One region of the Robertmurraya sp. FSL R5-0851 genome, then DNA from elsewhere that is predicted to be linked to it. Evidence: riboswitches for the same ligand, from Rfam matches in the RefSeq annotation. Region 1 holds a riboswitch; each other region holds the start of a gene.
The links. Region 1 has a riboswitch for cobalamin ahead of cobJ (precorrin-3B C(17)-methyltransferase). Riboswitches for the same ligand answer to the same signal wherever they lie in the genome.
Positions count from the first base shown of each region.

Region 2: linked by a shared signal. The riboswitch ahead of metE (5-methyltetrahydropteroyltriglutamate--homocysteine S-methyltransferase) and the one ahead of cobJ (precorrin-3B C(17)-methyltransferase) in region 1 are both predicted to bind cobalamin.
Region 3: linked by a shared signal. The riboswitch ahead of cbiB (adenosylcobinamide-phosphate synthase CbiB) and the one ahead of cobJ (precorrin-3B C(17)-methyltransferase) in region 1 are both predicted to bind cobalamin.

Region 1 is NZ_JBBOOE010000001.1:2,393,139-2,399,024, reverse strand. It holds gene MKX65_RS12080 (DUF421 domain-containing protein) at 1-421, shown strand, start outside; gene MKX65_RS12075 (DUF3231 family protein) at 791-1,336, shown strand; gene MKX65_RS12070 (EAL domain-containing protein) at 1,495-2,019, opposite strand; cobalamin riboswitch at 2,177-2,354, shown strand; gene cobJ (precorrin-3B C(17)-methyltransferase) at 2,491-4,113, shown strand; gene cobK (precorrin-6A reductase) at 4,123-4,899, shown strand; gene MKX65_RS12055 (precorrin-8X methylmutase) at 4,889-5,554, shown strand; gene MKX65_RS12050 (cobalt-precorrin-5B (C(1))-methyltransferase) at 5,529-5,886, shown strand, end outside.
Region 2 is NZ_JBBOOE010000001.1:2,219,776-2,225,661, forward strand. It holds gene MKX65_RS11250 (sulfite exporter TauE/SafE family protein) at 1-202, opposite strand, end outside; gene MKX65_RS11255 (FCD domain-containing protein) at 237-908, opposite strand; gene MKX65_RS11260 (beta-xylosidase family glycoside hydrolase) at 1,107-1,571, opposite strand; SAM riboswitch class I at 2,186-2,296, shown strand; cobalamin riboswitch at 2,377-2,572, shown strand; gene metE (5-methyltetrahydropteroyltriglutamate--homocysteine S-methyltransferase) at 2,725-5,025, shown strand; gene nrdG (anaerobic ribonucleoside-triphosphate reductase activating protein) at 5,562-5,886, opposite strand, start outside.
Region 3 is NZ_JBBOOE010000001.1:3,974,573-3,980,458, reverse strand. It holds gene ilvD (dihydroxy-acid dehydratase) at 39-1,712, opposite strand; cobalamin riboswitch at 1,983-2,168, shown strand; gene cbiB (adenosylcobinamide-phosphate synthase CbiB) at 2,279-3,244, shown strand; gene cobD (threonine-phosphate decarboxylase CobD) at 3,219-4,298, shown strand; gene MKX65_RS20415 (bifunctional adenosylcobinamide kinase/adenosylcobinamide-phosphate guanylyltransferase) at 4,277-4,885, shown strand; gene MKX65_RS20410 (bifunctional adenosylcobinamide kinase/adenosylcobinamide-phosphate guanylyltransferase) at 4,866-5,297, shown strand; gene MKX65_RS20405 (ECF transporter S component) at 5,324-5,815, shown strand; gene MKX65_RS20400 (ATP-binding protein) at 5,812-5,886, shown strand, end outside.

The DNA.
Region 1 (5,886 bases):
ACGCTCTCTCTTATTAGGCAATCCTAACATCATCATTCGAGATGGTGTTATGGACAGAAAGTTACTTACAAAGAACAAATTGGATGTAAATCAAGTATTGAGTATACTCCGTCAAAATAATGTCTTTTCAGTTCGCGAAGTCAAATACGGTATATTGGAAGCTAATGGGCAAATAAGTTTATTATTAAAATCCAAGTATCAAAAACCAGACAAGCAAGATCTCAATCTTCCAGAAAGTCCAGTAGACCTCCCAACATCGTTAATTATAGATGGGGAAATTTTATGGGATAATTTACATAAACTCGGATTTGATCAACAGTGGTTAGATAACCAATTAACTACCAATGGATATGATAATGTAAAGCGTATACTTTACGCAGATTGGCGAGAGAGTGAAGGCATACATGTAAGTCCTAAATAAAATTTGTTAGGATAAGAGCACATCAATTTTCTTGGTGAATATAAACTTTAGTCTTCAACAATCAGGCGCTTTAATGAAGTAACTAAAGCCTAATTTTTCACTTATAACACCGAGAAATTAGACTTTTTATATTTTGGTTTCCTTAACGTTGTAAATCCGCATTTTCCTGACGCTACCCCATGAACAGGATTTTGATTCAGAAATTATCCCCTTTGAAAAAGAAATACAAGACGCATTGGATCGTATAAGTGAGGGATAATCATGAATACTTTGTCCCGCTCTATAATAAATTACATGAGGTCCCGCTGAATAATAACTAGTTAAATGACAGAAATTATGGAGTATGTAATGAGTTCAGGAGGGATTGACATGTTAAATATTATAGAAACTATTATGGATGCAATGAAATCACAATCTGACCAAGACAAAGACCAACCTCTTCATGTGGGAGAAGTGATGGCGTGCTGGATATATTTATCAGGCCTTGAATTAGCCAAAGTATCTGTTCAAGCGGGGATCAATACGACTTCTGATGAGGAACTTAAAGCGATTCTTGAAGAAGATATGAAATTAGGGAACAGTCAAAGACAAAGACTCCATGATTTCTTGATTAAGGAAGGGGTTCCGTTACCTACTGCCCCTGAAGATATGCCAAAATCAGATTCTAATGATATTCCTCTTGGTGTTAAATTAACGGATGATGTACTTGCAAATGAGTTATCCTTAAAGATTGTTAGTTTAATTATGCAAGCTGCTGGTGCTGCATCCGAATCCATTCGTACAGATGTGGGTTTAATGTTTATTCAATTTCAAGCTGAAAAATTTGCATTTGCTACTAGATTAAAACATTTGATGCGTAAGCGCGGTTGGATTAGAGTACCACCTTTTTACCATCCGCCTGGAACCCAGATTTAGGATCATGTGGGGACAGGTTCACTGTCCCATTTTTTCGTGGTTTTGCTAGCTATATTGAAATACATATATTTTTCTAAAACAGAGTTATCCTAACTCACAGTAAAAGTGATATTCATGAACCCAATCATTTTGTGGGGTTTGAATGAATATTAGTTTTACTAGTTATTTAAAATCGGTTTTTTAAGTAAATAACAGAGAAGCTCGTCCTCGCTAAGAGGATGGCTAAAATAGTAACCTTGAAGCATGTCACATCCGTTTTCAGTTAGGAATTTTGCTTGTTCAGATGTTTCTACACCTTCTCCAATGACCTTTAACCCTAATTTATGTGCCATAAAAACCTGGTCCTCTTTATTTTGTGAAATATCCTTAATGAAAGAACGGTCGATTTTTAAAGTATTAATAGGAAAAGACCTAAAATAACTGAGGGAACTGTAACCTGTTCCAAAGTCATCAATGGATATAGAGACACCGAGAGACTTTAAATCCTTGAGTATCGCAGTTGTAAGTTGAACGTCTGCTGTCATACTCTCTGTGATTTCGAAATGTAATCTTTCAGGCTTTATCCGCTTGTTTCTAATGATGTTCGCCACCATTGACACAAAATTGGGTTGGTAAAACTGACGGATGGAAAGATTCACGGCTACGTTGATGTAGTCATATCGTTTGACGCTAACATCTGCAATTGTCTACAGGCTTGTTCAATCACCCATGTACCAATTGGGATAATCAATCCATTCTCTTCTATTCCATTAAGTGGAATATTCTAGTGGAGGTTTTTATTAAATTTTCAAAAAAAATAGTATGTTAACCGAGTTTATATGGTATATTTATAAAAAATTTAATAATTAAATTTAAATAAGTGCTCACATTTGTGAGGTAAAAGGGAAACTAGTGAAAGTCTAGTACAGCCCCCGCTACTGTAAGAGCTGATGAAATTACAATGCCACTGAGAAATCGGGAAGGTGTAAGAGTAAAAAGAAGCTTAAGTCAGGAAACCTGCTTATTTAAACGACACTTGCTTTTCGGTGGGAGAAGTATAGGCGGGACAATTATACCTATTGTTTTTGTATTTCAGTATGCTTTTTATACTGTCATTTCACATGCCTGTATTCCCTTTAAAAGGAGTACAGGCATTTTTATTTGGAGGAAAGCCTATGAAAAAGGGGAAAATTTTTGTTGTTGGCTTCGGTCCCGGTGATCGGGAGCATATTACTAATCGAGCTGTAGTTGCCTTGCAGCAAAGTGATTGTATTATTGGCTATAAAACATACGTGGAGCTAATTGAACATTTGGTAACAGCAAAATCCATTGTCAGTACGGGTATGACTGAAGAAGTGTCACGTGCACAGGATGCAGTAAAGAAAGCGGAAGCAGGTCATATTGTCTCAGTAATTTCCAGCGGAGATTCAGGGGTATATGGCATGGCTGGATTAGTGTATGAAGTGCTGATTGAGAAGGGTTGGACTGAGAAAGATGGAATTGCGGTTGAAATTGTTCCAGGTATATCAGCCATTAATTCTTGTGCGAGTTTATTGGGGGCGCCAGTCATGCATGATTCCTGCACGATCAGCCTAAGTGATCATTTGACGCCTTGGACTGTAATAGAAAAGCGTATTGAAGCAGCTGCGATGGCGGATTTTGTAATAGCTTTATATAATCCGAAAAGCGGTCGGCGAACACGACAAATTGTAGAGGCACAAAATATTCTATTAAAATATCGTTCTCCTGAAACACCGGTGGGACTTGTGAAAAGTGCTTATCGTGAAAATCAAAATGTTGTGCTCACAACACTGGCTGAAATGCTTGAACATGATATTGGAATGCTAACAACGGTTATTATTGGGAACTCTTCTACGTTCTTTTATGACAATAAAATCATTACCCCTCGAGGTTATCAGCGAAAATATACTTTAGGTGAAGAGAAGCAAAGCTTAAAACCGCATCAGCGTTTGAAAAAGGAAGCCGAGCCATGGGCGTTGAATCAAGAAACCGGGGAAGCGCAAGCTGGGTATGAGCAAATTGAAAGAAAAAAACAAGAAGTTACCTCATTAGATTTGGCCTTAAAGGCTTTATCCATGGTGACTAAATCAAAAATAGAACATCTGCATGTAGTTCAGCAGCCAATCGAAGATATATTTGAATTTGCTGTTTCACCTGGTGTTGCCAATAAATTTATTACGCCTGATCAAATGCGCGTATTGGCAGAAACCATTGGCGACACAGGCACCATGGAATATACACCGGATCATCGTTTTTTAGTAAAGATTCCAACAACACAGCCTGAATCGATAGTTGAAAAACTAGAACAGAATCATTTAACTGTCATGCCTGTGGGCGATGTTTTAAATGTAAAAGCTTGTGATTTTTGTTACGGGGAAAAAGCAGAATCGATTCCATACGCAGAAGAAATAGCAGCAAAATTAGGGGGCTTAAAGCTTCCAAAAGAATTACATATTGGTTTCAACGGCTGCGGTATGGCATGTTATCGGGCAGTATTCGATGATATCGGGATCGTTTACCGCAAGAAAAAATTTGATTTATTTATTGGCGCAAAGCCGGTTGGCCGTACGGCCCATGCTGCACAGCCTGTAGCAGAGGGAATTGAAACCGATCAACTGCTGCCGTTACTTACGAAAATTATTGAAGAGTACAAACAAAATGCCCATCCCAATGAACGCCTTTTTAAATATTTTAAACGCGTGAAAAGTATTCAGTATTTTAACTACCAGGATATGAGCTCCAAAATTGAAGTCGAGCCGGCACCATGTGGAGATTAGGAGGAACACATGATTTTATTTTTAGCAGGCACAAGTGATGCGAGAGCATTAGCCATTCAATTGCAAAACCAAGGCTATCCTTTATTAGCAACAGTTGTCACAGAATCTGCAGCCGAAAGTTTAAATGCCCATCATATTCCATATCAGGTAGGGCGGTTATCAGTTGATGACATGATGGCGCTAATTCAGAAGCGAAAGATGACCTGTGTCATTGATGCCAGCCATCCATATGCGGAAGAAGCGTCGAAAACCGCAATGGCAGCAGCAAAAGCATGTGATATTCCCTATATTCGTTATGAAAGGCCAGAAGAACAGTTTATATCTCCACTAATTACACAAGTTGATAGTTATGAAGAAGCAGCTAAATTAGCTCAATCTCATAAAGGAACGATTATGCTGACAACAGGTAGTAAAACGTTAGAGATATTCGCCAAGTATTTAATACGTGATGAAATCCGGCTTATTTGCAGAATGCTTCCGAATATAGGAAATATGGAAAAGTGCCATAGTTTAGGTATTAAACAAAAGGACATTATTGCGATCCAAGGCCCATTTTCGCAATCATTAAATAAAGCGCTATGTGAGCAATTCAATGTGACTCTAATGATTACAAAAGAAAGCGGCAAAGTGGGATCTGTAGATGAAAAAATGACAGCTGCTCTGCAATTAGGGATTCCTGTTATTTTAATAAAAAGGCCAGTGATTTCATATGAAAATTTTTGTACTTCTTTTGAAGAAGTAACTCAACTATTGGGAGGTTTTATTCTTGGCAAACATGAACTTTAATACAAAATTTATTCCTATAACGGTAGATCCAGACAAGATTTATGATCACAGTTTCGCCATTATTAAAGAAGAAATGGGTGAACATTCATTTACAGAAGAGCAATGGCTAGTTGTTCGGAGGGTGATTCACGCTTCAGCAGATTTTGAGTTAGGCCGTAGCATGATTTTTACACCTGATGCCATTGAGGCAGGGATTCAATCGATTTTAGCAGGCCGTCATGTAGTGGCGGATGTACAAATGATTGAAAGCGGTTCTGGCCGCAAACGATTCCAAAAACATGGCGGGGACTTGCATTGTTATATTGCGGATGAAGATGTCTCAAAGGAAGCAAAGGCTCAAGGAACAACACGGGCTATTATTTCCATGCAAAAAGCAACGCGTTTACATGAAGGAGGGATTTATGCCATTGGTAATGCGCCAACCGCGCTGTTGGAGTTAATTCGTTTAATTAAAGAAGGTGAGGCAAAACCGGATTTAATTATTGGAATGCCAGTTGGCTTTGTTTCAGCGGCAGAGTCGAAAGCCGAGTTAGCAGTGCTGGAAGGAATTCCATTTATTACGAACGTAGGGAGAAAGGGTGGCAGTACAGTGACAGTCGCTGCACTTAATGCCATTTCGATTATGGCGGATGAACGAGCAAAAGAAACGAAATAAAAAAGACCCTTCACAAATGCGCCATGGCTACACGACAGGAGCCTGTGCAACAGCCATGACAAAGGCAGCATTGCACGCTCTTGTCGTAGGAAAGGTACCAGATGAAGTCACGATTTATTTACCGGCTGGTCAGTATGCAACATTTAAAGTATCCGCATTTCAAGTGTCAGAAGACAGGGTAATGTGCGAAACGATCAAAGATGCCGGGGACGATCCTGATGCTACCCATCAAGCACGAATTCAGAGTACCGTTTGTTATTCAAAAGAAAAAGGCATTCATTTAGATGGCGGGGTTGGTGTTGGGCGAGTGACAAAAGCGGGACTACCTGTGC
Region 2 (5,886 bases), 170 kb from region 1:
TTCTTTTTTGCTTAGCAAATACAAACGTACTCGTGAGGGAGATAAACACTAAAACAGCCATGGATGTTCCAATAATGTCCGCAACGGGATAACTATATAAAAGCGCTAAACTAGGGACAATAATAAAACCACCACCAAGCCCAACCAGTGAACCAAACATAGCTGCAATCATACCAATTGACAGCAATACAATATTCTCCATTCTACTCTCCTAATTTTTTGTTGTAATTAATTGATTAGCTCTCAATATGTTCTTTGTAAACCTGAACATTTCTTTCGACTCTGTCAAATACACTTCGGTTATGAGAATCAAGTAACTTTTTCGCTTCATCAATATTTTTCTCATATAAATATTCAACTAATTGTTCATGTTCACTAATCGATTTTCTAACATCTTCCTCTTTCATAAATGCTACATTTTGAATAGATAACAAGATATTCCCTAAACGATCGTAATTCGATTTAATTACTTCACTTTCACTTGCTAATATCAATTGCTGATGAAATTGGTAATTTAGTTCCGCATACTCATAACTTTGTTTATTAATTTCCTTTGTTTTATTGATAATATCCTCCATAGTTTGGAGATAGTTTTCATTATTTTTATTCCTTAATTTTTCAAGAGCCATATTTTCTAGGAAACATCTAATCTCGATCAAATCCTTTGTTTCCTCAGAAGAAAACCCCCGTACTACGGTTCCTTTCCTAGGAATTCTTTTTACAATTCCTTCAACCGTTAACAAATAGAACGCTTCACGAACTGGTGCCCTGCTGGTACCAAATGCTTCAGCATATTGGGCTTCTACCAATTTTTCACCTGGAAGCAATTTTCCTAAAAGAATATCTCTCATAATTGTTTCTTTAATCAAGTTTGATAATGCGTTATTATTGAATAACTCATTGTTCATTCTTACACCTCCCCTGAGATACATTTCTCTCTTGTCGACTGTCGACCATACAGAAATACTTGTTGTACAAAATATTAATCTAACAATTAACAAAATTCATTATTCATGTAAGGTCACTTAACATCATATTTACCATTACACAAATAAAAAAACCAAAGTCCAAAAAGAGCACCCTAAGAAATGGTGCTCCATGAACTATTACAACCGATACTCAAACCAATCAAAATACGCAGGGTTTTTAGAAGCACATCCATTTCCTGTGGCATAAAGTCCTAAGAAAACCCCTGTAAATCCACCTGTTACTTCCGTTGATATAAGACAGCATTCTCCAGTACCTATGGTAATCGACTCCCTACCCCGTGATTGATAAGTGAATGTAAAGTTTTTGGCATCTGCCTGAACCGACAGAATAATAGAATCTTGTTCATACTCATTCTCCGACTCTACTTTCCAAAGGGAACCAATCCTACGTCTGACAAAGACCTTTTTCACCCCATTACGGATTCCCACCGCGATCTCATAATGAAATCGCTCATTCATGAAGACGGTCAGTCCAGCCTCTTCCCCTTCCTCGGTTGGTGAAAACTCAAAAAGTGTGGAGATGTTACAATCAAAGTGCTGTTGTCTTTTGCCAACAAAAGTATTCTGTTCCTCCTTCAGCAATCGTTAAATAGTAGGTTCTGTTAATATTGTAAAGGTAAGGTCCTTCAGGATGAGCACCGCCCGTTCCTTCCCAAATCAATCGTATAAGCGGAAATTTTTCGGTTAAGCTCCCGAATAGAGCTTGGTTCGGGGTATATAAGCGGAGTTTAACCGATTAAGCAAAGCAAAGTTACCCATTTTCTGGATTTTCGAGTCAATAGTCGGATTCTCTCCGGCTATTTTAGCTATTTTCAGTACAATTTCAAGATTAAGAGAAATTTTTCCGCTTATTTATCAAACTCAGTTAGTGCTTATGAACTTGTATCACTTTCGGGTGCTTTAATAATAAAGGAAATAGACATATTTGCATCTCCAATCCTTTTTAACTTTGTGTATGTACTTCCTTTTACAGTTTTACACCTCAAAAATAAACACGTTATCTTAAGATAAGGAGAGTTTTTTATGGTGCAGAAATGGACATGAAGGATAACATCTTTAGTAGTTTGAGAGATGTTCTATTTACTTGGATAAACGGATCTGTTTCAAAGAATTTTCAAAATTCTTTTTGACAACCTGAATTTAACATGCTAATATGATTAACAAATTCAAACATGTAAATATCAATATACAATATACTCTTATTCAGAGAGGTGGAGGGACAGGCCCTATGAAGCCCGGCAACCATTTAACAGATTTGTTAAAAAGGTGCTAATTCCTGCAAAGCATATAGCTTTGATAAATAAGAGAGGATAAGGACCTCTCTATTTTTTAATAGAGAGGTCTTTTGTTTATAAGATAAGCCATATTTATATTTTTCTATTAAAACTTAATACAAAATGCAACAGATGCTTTGTATGTCATGTACTTAGCTTAAAAGGGAAGCCCGGTGAAAATCCGGCACGGTCCCGCCACTGTAATGGGGAGCGACTTATCAATGAACCACTGTTTCATATTTATGAAATGGGAAGGGATAAGAAGCTGTGAACCAGAGTCAGGAGACCTGTCTGTTGTATGCACTTGTACTCTACGGATGTATAGAGAGGAGTGAGGAATACGTGTTGAGAAAACCAGACTGTCTCAACTCTAGTTAACTATGCGTATGAATCTCTCTTTTCTCATTGAAAAGGGAGATTTTTTGTTGAAGACGAAAATACAATCAAACAAGGAGTGTAAAATAACGATGGTAAAAAGCTCAAATTTAGGTTATCCAAGAATTGGTGAAAACCGAGAATGGAAAAAAACGCTCGAACAGTTTTGGACAGGCAAACTAGAAAAAGAGACATTCTTACAACAGATGGAGGAAATCCGCCTTTCCTCTCTTCAGAAACAAAAGGAACAAGGAATTGACTTCATCCCTGTTGGTGACTTCAGTTTGTATGATCATGTTCTCGATACAGCTACCATGTTCGGTCTTGTACCGAAACGATATGAATACACGGGAGGTAAAGTATCACTTGAAACATATTTTGATATCGCACGAGGTACGAAAGGTGCGGTTGCATCTGAAATGACTAAATGGTTTAACACAAACTATCACTATATTGTTCCAGAACTTTACGAGGCAGTCCCTTCCCTTGTGGAGAACCGTCCCCTTCAATTTTATAAAGAGGCGAAACAAAAACTGGATATTCTCGGAAAACCAGTGATTTTAGGACCCATTACCTTTGTAAAACTATCAAAGGGCTATAAAGACAATGACTTAAAAACAGTAGTTGATCAATTTGTCCCACTTTACGCTACTATTTTAACTGAATTACAAGAAGAAGGTGTCGAATGGGTACAAATCGATGAGCCAATCCTAGCTACAACGATTTCAGAAGAAGACATGGCTCTATTTCACGATGTTTATAAACAGTTGAATGATGCAGCTCCGAACATTAAGGTGATTTTACAAACTTATTTTGAAAGCATTGACCATTATGAAGAGGTCATCTCCCTTCCTGTTCAAGGAATTGGACTTGACTTTGTACATGATAACAATCAAAACCTCGCTGCTTTGAAAAAGTTTGGCTTCCCACAAGATAAAGTGCTAGCTGCCGGAATCATTGATGGGCGTAACATATGGCGTGCGAATCTAGATGATAAGTATTCCCTTCTTTCAGAAATTGCGGAAGTTGTCTCAAAAGACCGTCTGATCCTACAGCCTTCATCCAGCTTGTTACATGTACCTGTAACCGTTAAGAATGAAGAAACACTTGAGGAAGTGTTAAAAGAGGCATTATCGTTTGCTGATGAAAAATTACAGGAGATTGTTCTACTGACCAAAGGCTTACAAGGTGGGAAAGAAACCATACAGAAAGAAATTTCAGCAAGTAAAAAAGCGATTCAAGCACTAAATCATTCAGCCTCTCGTAACAACACACAAGTTCAAGAAGACATTCAAAACTTGCGTACGTTTAGAGCTGAACGGGAGACAACATCTGAGGTTCGTCAACAGATTCAAGATGAGACTTTTCAATTGCCCCTTCTTCCAACGACCACAATTGGAAGCTTCCCACAAACACAAGAAGTGAGGAAACAGCGTTTAAAATGGCGTAAAGGCGAGTTAACTGATGCGGATTATCAAGAATATATAAAAGCGGAAATGAAAAAATGGATTGACATTCAGGAAGAACTGGGTCTAGATGTGTTCGTGCATGGCGAATTTGAACGGACAGATATGGTTGAATATTTTGGTGAAAAATTGGCCGGTTTTCAATTTACCAAATTCGGCTGGGTCCAGTCATATGGTTCCCGTTGTGTCAAGCCACCTCTTATTTATGGGGATGTATCCTTTCAAGAACCGATGACTGTCAAAGAAACGGTATATGCCCAGTCGTTAACAACCAAGCCTGTAAAAGGAATGTTGACAGGTCCTATTACCATTTTAAACTGGTCGTTTGTACGAGATGATATTTCACGCTATGAGGTTGCTAATCAAATTGCCCTGGCGCTTCGAAAAGAAGTGGAAGTTCTTGAGGAAAATGGAATCCGTATGATTCAAGTGGATGAACCAGCCATTCGTGAGGGGCTACCACTAAAACAGGAGAAAAAGGAAAGTTACTTAGATGCTGCGGTTTATGCTTTTAAACTTGCCACAACATCCGTACAAAATGAAACACAAATTCACACACATATGTGTTATTCAGATTTCAAAAATATCATCGATGCCATTACAGCGCTTGATGCGGATGTTATTTCAATCGAAACATCTAGAAGTCATGGTGAATTGATTCACGCCTTCGAAGAACATACGTATGACAAAGGCATCGGTCTCGGTGTCTATGATATTCATAGTCCACGTGTACCAAAGCTTGAAGAACTGACAAGAAACATTGATCGTGCCCTTCAAGTCCTTAACCCAAAGCTGTTCTGGATCAATCCTGACTGCGGGTTAAAAACAAGAGGGATGGATGAGACCATTGCTTCACTGAAGGTAATGGTAGAAGCAGCCAAACAAACGAGAGAAAGATTGCTCGTGATAAAAGGATCATAATTTAGATACGGTATAAAAGAAAAGAAAGAGCCTATTTTGAAGAATGATTGTTCAGAATAGGCTCTTTCCCTATATAGAAAGAAGAGACGGCATTTGGGATTTTTTCAAAACAACAAACTTTACGAAAACAGCCTTTTATAAAACCTCACTTACTTGTGATACCGTTCACCGCCTCGGACAAAAATGAGGTTCTCTTGGATTTATGAGTTCTCGAGTAACCAGCAAAAGTGAAATAAGCGGAGATTTTTCCGTTAAATGCAGAATCGAGCTCGTTTCGGGTTAAATAAGGGGAAGTTTTCCGCTTATGCAAAGAAAAATCCCCCATTTTCTATTTTTTCGAGCCAATAGCCGGAATCTATCCGTCTATTTATGCCTTTTTTAGTACAAGTTACTAATTAAGCGGAATTTCTCCGTCTATTTTTCCGCTCGGGTGCTTAACCTGATCCCCCAACAGATAAGTGCATACGATTCTTGTGTCTTTTAATAAGAAAGCACCTGAATGGAAACATACTAGGAATAAAAACAGGCTCTTTCCCTTAAGCCATATATAATACAACCTCTTGTTTCTTCAAGGAAGCCTGTACATCAATAATCCGCTGATTACTGCTTCCCCGAAAACGTTTCTTCGGTATCATTTTCTCGATTAAAAACTTACCATCCACTAATACGTCTACTTCCTGTAGAAATTGTTGTACATCCGCATTCCTTTCAGCCCAACGTAAAAGTTCTTCAAATGTAAAGCCTGTATACGACCAAATATTTAATCCCGTTGCTTTTACACGTTTCACTAACGAAAAGAGCTCTTGGCAATAAAGAAAAGGTTCTCCACCGGATAAGGTTAATCCATCTAAAAAAGGATTC
Region 3 (5,886 bases), 1.6 Mb from region 1:
ACCCATCACAAAAAAAGTGAATGGGTGCCAAATTAATATTAGATTTTCATAACTCCACCGGTGCTAGCAGATGTTACAAGCTTCGAATAACGAGCTAGATAACCCTTTTTCACCTTAGGTTCAAAGCCTTTCCAGTTTGCTTTACGCTCTGCCCATTCTTCGTCAGAAAGAACAACATCCATGGAACGAGCGTCAACATCGATGATAATCTGATCTCCATTTTGGATAAACGCTAATGGTCCACCTTCTGCAGCTTCTGGTGATGCGTGTCCGATAGACAATCCACGTGAAGCACCAGAGAAGCGGCCATCTGTTACAAGAGCAACCTTTGCACCAAGTCCCATTCCCATGATTTGAGAAGTTGGGGCTAGCATTTCAGGCATACCAGGTCCACCTTTTGGTCCTTCATAACGGATTACTACAACGTCGCCTTCTTTCACTTTTCCGTTTGCAATGCCGTGAAGAGCTTCGTCTTGTGAATCAAACACAACAGCAGGTCCTTCATGGCGGTTTCCACCCGTGATTCCACCTGTTTTAATGATGGCACCATCTGGAGCAAGGTTTCCGAATAATACAGCAAGTCCACCCTTTTCACTAAATGGATTATCAATGGAATGAATCACATCATAATTCTTAACATCACAGCCAGCGATATTTTCACCAAGTGTTTTCCCTGTAACGGTTAATGTATCCAGGTGAAGGGCGCCTTCTTTCTTGGATAATTCGTTTAGAACCGCAGAAACTCCGCCTGCTTCATGCAAGTCTTCAATAAACACGTCAGAAGCTGGAGCAAGCTTTGACAAGTGAGGAACACGAGCCGCTACTTCATTGATTCTTCCGATTGGATAATCGATTTCTGCTTCATGAGCTAATGCTAAAGTATGAAGTACAGTATTGGAAGATCCACCTAATGCCATATCAAGGGCAAACGCGTTATCGATTGCTTTTTCTGTAACGATATCACGAGGCTTAATATCCTTTTCAATCAGTTCCATTAACTGTGTTGCTGATTTCCTAACGAAATCTCTACGCTCAGGCGCTACAGCTAAAATCGTTCCATTACCAGGAAGAGCCAATCCAAGCGCTTCTGCTAAACAGTTCATCGAGTTTGCTGTGAACATACCTGAACAAGATCCACATGTCGGACAGCCAAACTGTTCTAATTCTAATAGTCCCTTGTCATCAAGTTTTCCAGCTTGGTATGCACCAACGCCTTCGAATACAGAAGAAAGTGAGATCTTTTTGCCATCGCTAGTTACTCCAGCCTTCATTGGTCCACCGCTTACAAAAACAGTAGGGATATTTAAACGAAGTGATGCCATTAACATACCAGGAGTAATCTTGTCACAGTTCGGGATACAAACCATTCCATCAAACCAGTGAGCAGCGACAACCGTTTCAACCGAGTCAGCAATGATTTCACGGCTTGGTAGCGAGTAGCGCATGCCGATATGACCCATTGCAATTCCATCATCGACACCGATTGTGTTCATTTCAAATGGAACTCCACCTGCTTCACGGATAGCGTCTTTGACAATTTTCCCGAACTCTTGTAAGTGCACATGTCCTGGCACGATATCAATGTAGGAGTTAACTACTGCGATAAATGGCTTACCAAAATCCTCTTCTTTTACCCCAGCCGCACGCAAAAGGCTTCGGTGTGGTGCACGATCAAATCCCTTTTTTATCATATTACTTCTTAATTCTGCCAAAATAATTCCCTCCCAATCTATTAAAAACCAATGGTGTTAATGTTTTAAATTATTAAAAAATTTTAACAAATAGAAGGAGAATTGTAAAGAAAGATGACAAAAGATTCATTTGGTAGATTTTAAAAGTTGTCTTCATTTGTCCTATTTTGTCGCTTTTAATATTTTTATGGTGGCAGTGAATGGCGGTTCCGATTTGTCACAATGAAAAAAATATGTCAGCGATTGCCTTGTCATTCCTTTGTTACAAGATTAGTATTAAGATATGAAAAGTAAATATGAGCAAGAATAGGTGTACTTCTTTTTAGAAGTCTAGGGAAGTTGGTGAAAGTCCAACGCGGTCCCGCCACTGTAAATGGGAGCATACTGTAAAAACCACTGTGCAATAAGGAATTGCATGGGAAGGTGCAGAAAGCAATGACCATCAGCCAGGAAACCTGACTATATCTTGACACCGTGTACCTACGAGGATAGGTGGTGTGGTCGGTTTCTTACATAAGGAAGAAGCTTATTCCAACATCTCCATTTCAATGTGGAGATGTTTTTTATTTTGTTAGGGGGGGGGAACCATGTTTCTTCAACATTTATTGGCCATGACGATTGCTTATTTTATTGATTTACTTCTCGGTGATCCGATCGATTGGCCACATCCGGTGAAATGGATCGGAACGCTGATTTACAAGTTCGAGAAAAAGTGGAATAAAGGGACGCGGAAAAAATGGAAGGGAGTGGCTATGGTAGTTACGCTTCTCCTGCTCGTTGTGGGAATTACGCTCCTGATTACGATGCTAGCTTATCAAGTTCATCTCATGGTCGGCATTGTGGTTGAAGCGGTGATCATCTGGACGACGATTGCTCAAAAAAGCTTAAAGGAGGCAGCGTTGACGGTGTACGGTCCGTTAAAAAAGGGGGATCTCGTTGAAGCTCGCCATAAGCTATCGTTTATCGTTGGCCGTGATACGGATCAACTTGATGAACAGGGGGTGGTTCGCGCGACGATTGAAACGGTCGCAGAAAACACAAGTGACGGAGTAACTGCTCCCTTATTTTGGGCATTTCTCGGTGGTGCCCCTCTAGCGATGCTGTACCGTGCAGTCAATACTTGCGATTCGATGGTTGGATATAAAAATGATAAATACATGGAGTTTGGCTGGGCGTCGGCGAAGCTTGATGATTGGTTAAATTTGATACCGAGTCGCCTAACCTCCGTTTGTATGCTCTTAAGCAATAAGCCGGTCCGATCCTCGGTAAAGGAGTCAGCGAAAATTGTCCTTCGTGATGCGAAGAAACATCCAAGCCCAAACAGTGGATGGGGAGAAGCTGCTGTGGCTGCCTTACTTGGGATTCAGCTCGGAGGAATCAACTATTACAAGGGTATTCGCTCCGATCGAGCCAAAATGGGAGAATCTTATTTTCCTGTCACTGCGGAGCATATTTTGCAAGCCAACGGTATTTTAACTCGAACGGTACTCACATTTTTACTTTTATTATGGATTGGAGGGATGATCGTTGAAGTGGCCTATGCACGGAGCTAATCCACAATTTTTATATAAAGCACTACATCTCGACATGCCTGAAACAGTGATTGATTTTAGCGCCAATATTAATCCGCTCGGTCCACCGGCTACAGTAAAGGGCAGGTGGAATGAGCTGTTTCCTCTTGTATCTGATTATCCGGATCCAACGGCAGGAAGGCTAACAGGTTTGCTTTCAAAGCAAGAAGGAGTAAGAAAAGAGCAAATCTTAGTGGGGAACGGCGGGGCGGAGCTTATTTCTTTGGTCGGACGACTGCTCACTGGTAAAAAAGTGCTCATCGTACAACCAGCCTTTTCCGAATACGAAGAAGCGTGCCGAGTGAATCAATGTGAGGTACGCTACCACTTGATGGATGTAGACAGCTGGGAATTACGCTTAGATGAATTACTAGTGAGCTTACGAGAAGTAGACGCTGTATTTCTGTGCAATCCAAACAATCCAACGGGAATGTTTTTTCCGAAACATACGATTGAGATTCTTGCCCGTGAATGTGCCCGATACGGAACCTTGCTTATCGTCGACGAAGCCTTTTACGACTTTATTGAAGAGTACGAATCTATCGTTTCCTGTCTCCAACATTGCGAGAACATGATCATTCTTCGTTCCATGACCAAAATGTTCAGCATTCCAGGAATCCGCTTAGGATACTTAATGGCCAATGAAGCCCTGCTAGCAAAAATTAGGGAAAGCAAACCGCATTGGAGTGTGAATGCGATAGCTATGAAGGTGGGGGAATGGTGTTTGTCAGAAAGTGACTATATAGAACAAACCATTCAATTGATAAAAAAGGAGCGGGAGAGGCTACAGGCTTTTTATCGTGATCAGGAATTCTCTTATTCTCCTTCAAACGTAAATTTTTATTTGCTAAAAGATACGAAAGTCTCCGATCCATTTCCGTTTTTCCGTTTTTTGATGGAAAAGGGGATGATTCCACGGCATACGATGAATTTCCCAGGACTTGACGGAAAGTGGCTACGATTGGCGATTAAGGGAGCAAACGAGCATGAAAGGTTATTAGAGGTGATGAGTGCATGGCGGAGGCTGGACAGCTGATATTTATTAGTGGTGGGGTTAGAAGTGGAAAAAGCAGTTTTGCTGAGAAAACAGCCATGGAGCTAACAAAGAAAACTCAAGGAAATCTCCACTATATTGCTTCAGGAGTTGCTTTTGATGAGGAAATGAAGGACCGAATTAAAAGGCATCAACAGCAAAGAAATGAAGGCGAGCACCAGTGGGTAACTTGGGAGGAACCCTATTTTTTACATAACCTCTCCACTGTTTTTCAACCGAATGATATTGTGCTCTTTGACTGCTTAACGAATCTATTAAACAACCGTTTGTTTCAAACCGAGGAGAGGCTGATGGACCCGTCTTTTCATAAGGAAATCAGGATATCAATCATAGAGGGGATCCTTTCGGTACAGAAAAGTTGTCACACCCTCATCGTCGTTAGTAATGAAATCTTGAATGAACCGATTCACTCTAGTGACCTTGTTCTTGTGTATGCAAAGATCCTTGGAAGGTTAAATCAACAGGTCGTTGCAAGGGCAAAGGAAGCGTATCTCGTGGAAGCAGGAATTCCAATTTGCATGAAAAAGGAGGATGATGACGTTGTATTTCGTGATGGGAGGAGCATGTAACGGAAAAGCCGAGTGGGTACGTAGCCATTTTTGTTTGGGTCAGTATCCACGAGTAAGTTGGATAAAAGCTTATGAATGCTCATATTATGACTGGATTAGTGAAGATTCTACTGACTCCTTAGTGGTGGTTGAAGGAATCGAGTATTGGATCAGGGATTTATCGCTGCAACACGAATCAGATAAAGTAAGACAAATATGGAAAGAGACACTATTGAATTGGGATCAATGGGAAAAGGATGGTTGCAAGAGAAAACTCGTCATCATTGGGTCAGATATTACTAGAGGAATTGTACCTGTTGAAAAAGCAGATCGGAAATGGCGTGATGATGCAGGATGGACATTTCAGGATACGGTCCAACTATGTGATCGAGTGGATCATATTTGGTACGGAATTGGGCAACGCATGAAGTAATTGCAAATCAAAAGGAGGAAGAAAAAATGAAGGTGGAAAAAGTAACTTGGATGGCTGTGTTTATCGCTTTAACAGTTGTAGGTGGCATGTTGAAAATTCCAGCAATCATCGGAAGTGTCGCGCTTGATTCGTTTCCAGCAATCGTTGCTGCCGCGCTTTTAGGAGGAATCCCAGGGGCGATCGTCGGTGGAATAGGCCATATGGTATCAGCATTAATCGGAGGAATGCCTCTTGGACCTATGCATTTCTTAATCGCTATCGAAATGGCAATACTTACATGGATATTTGCTTATTTTTATCAAAAAGGCAGCAAGTGGACGGCGTCTATTTTATTCGTGCTAGGTAATACCTTTGCAGCTCCCCTCCCATTTATCTTTTTAATCTCAAAAGCATTTTATATTAGTCTGGTTCCCTCTTTACTCATTGCATCTATCTTTAATACCGTTTTAGCTGTGATCGTTGCTCCACGATTAGCTAGCATCATGAAACCAGCAGTAGCGGGGAAATTTCAAAAATGAGAGATGTTCAATTACTTAAAATGGGAAAAGAAACCCTTGTGGTAGCTTCTGATAATAGCGGGGCGATCGGG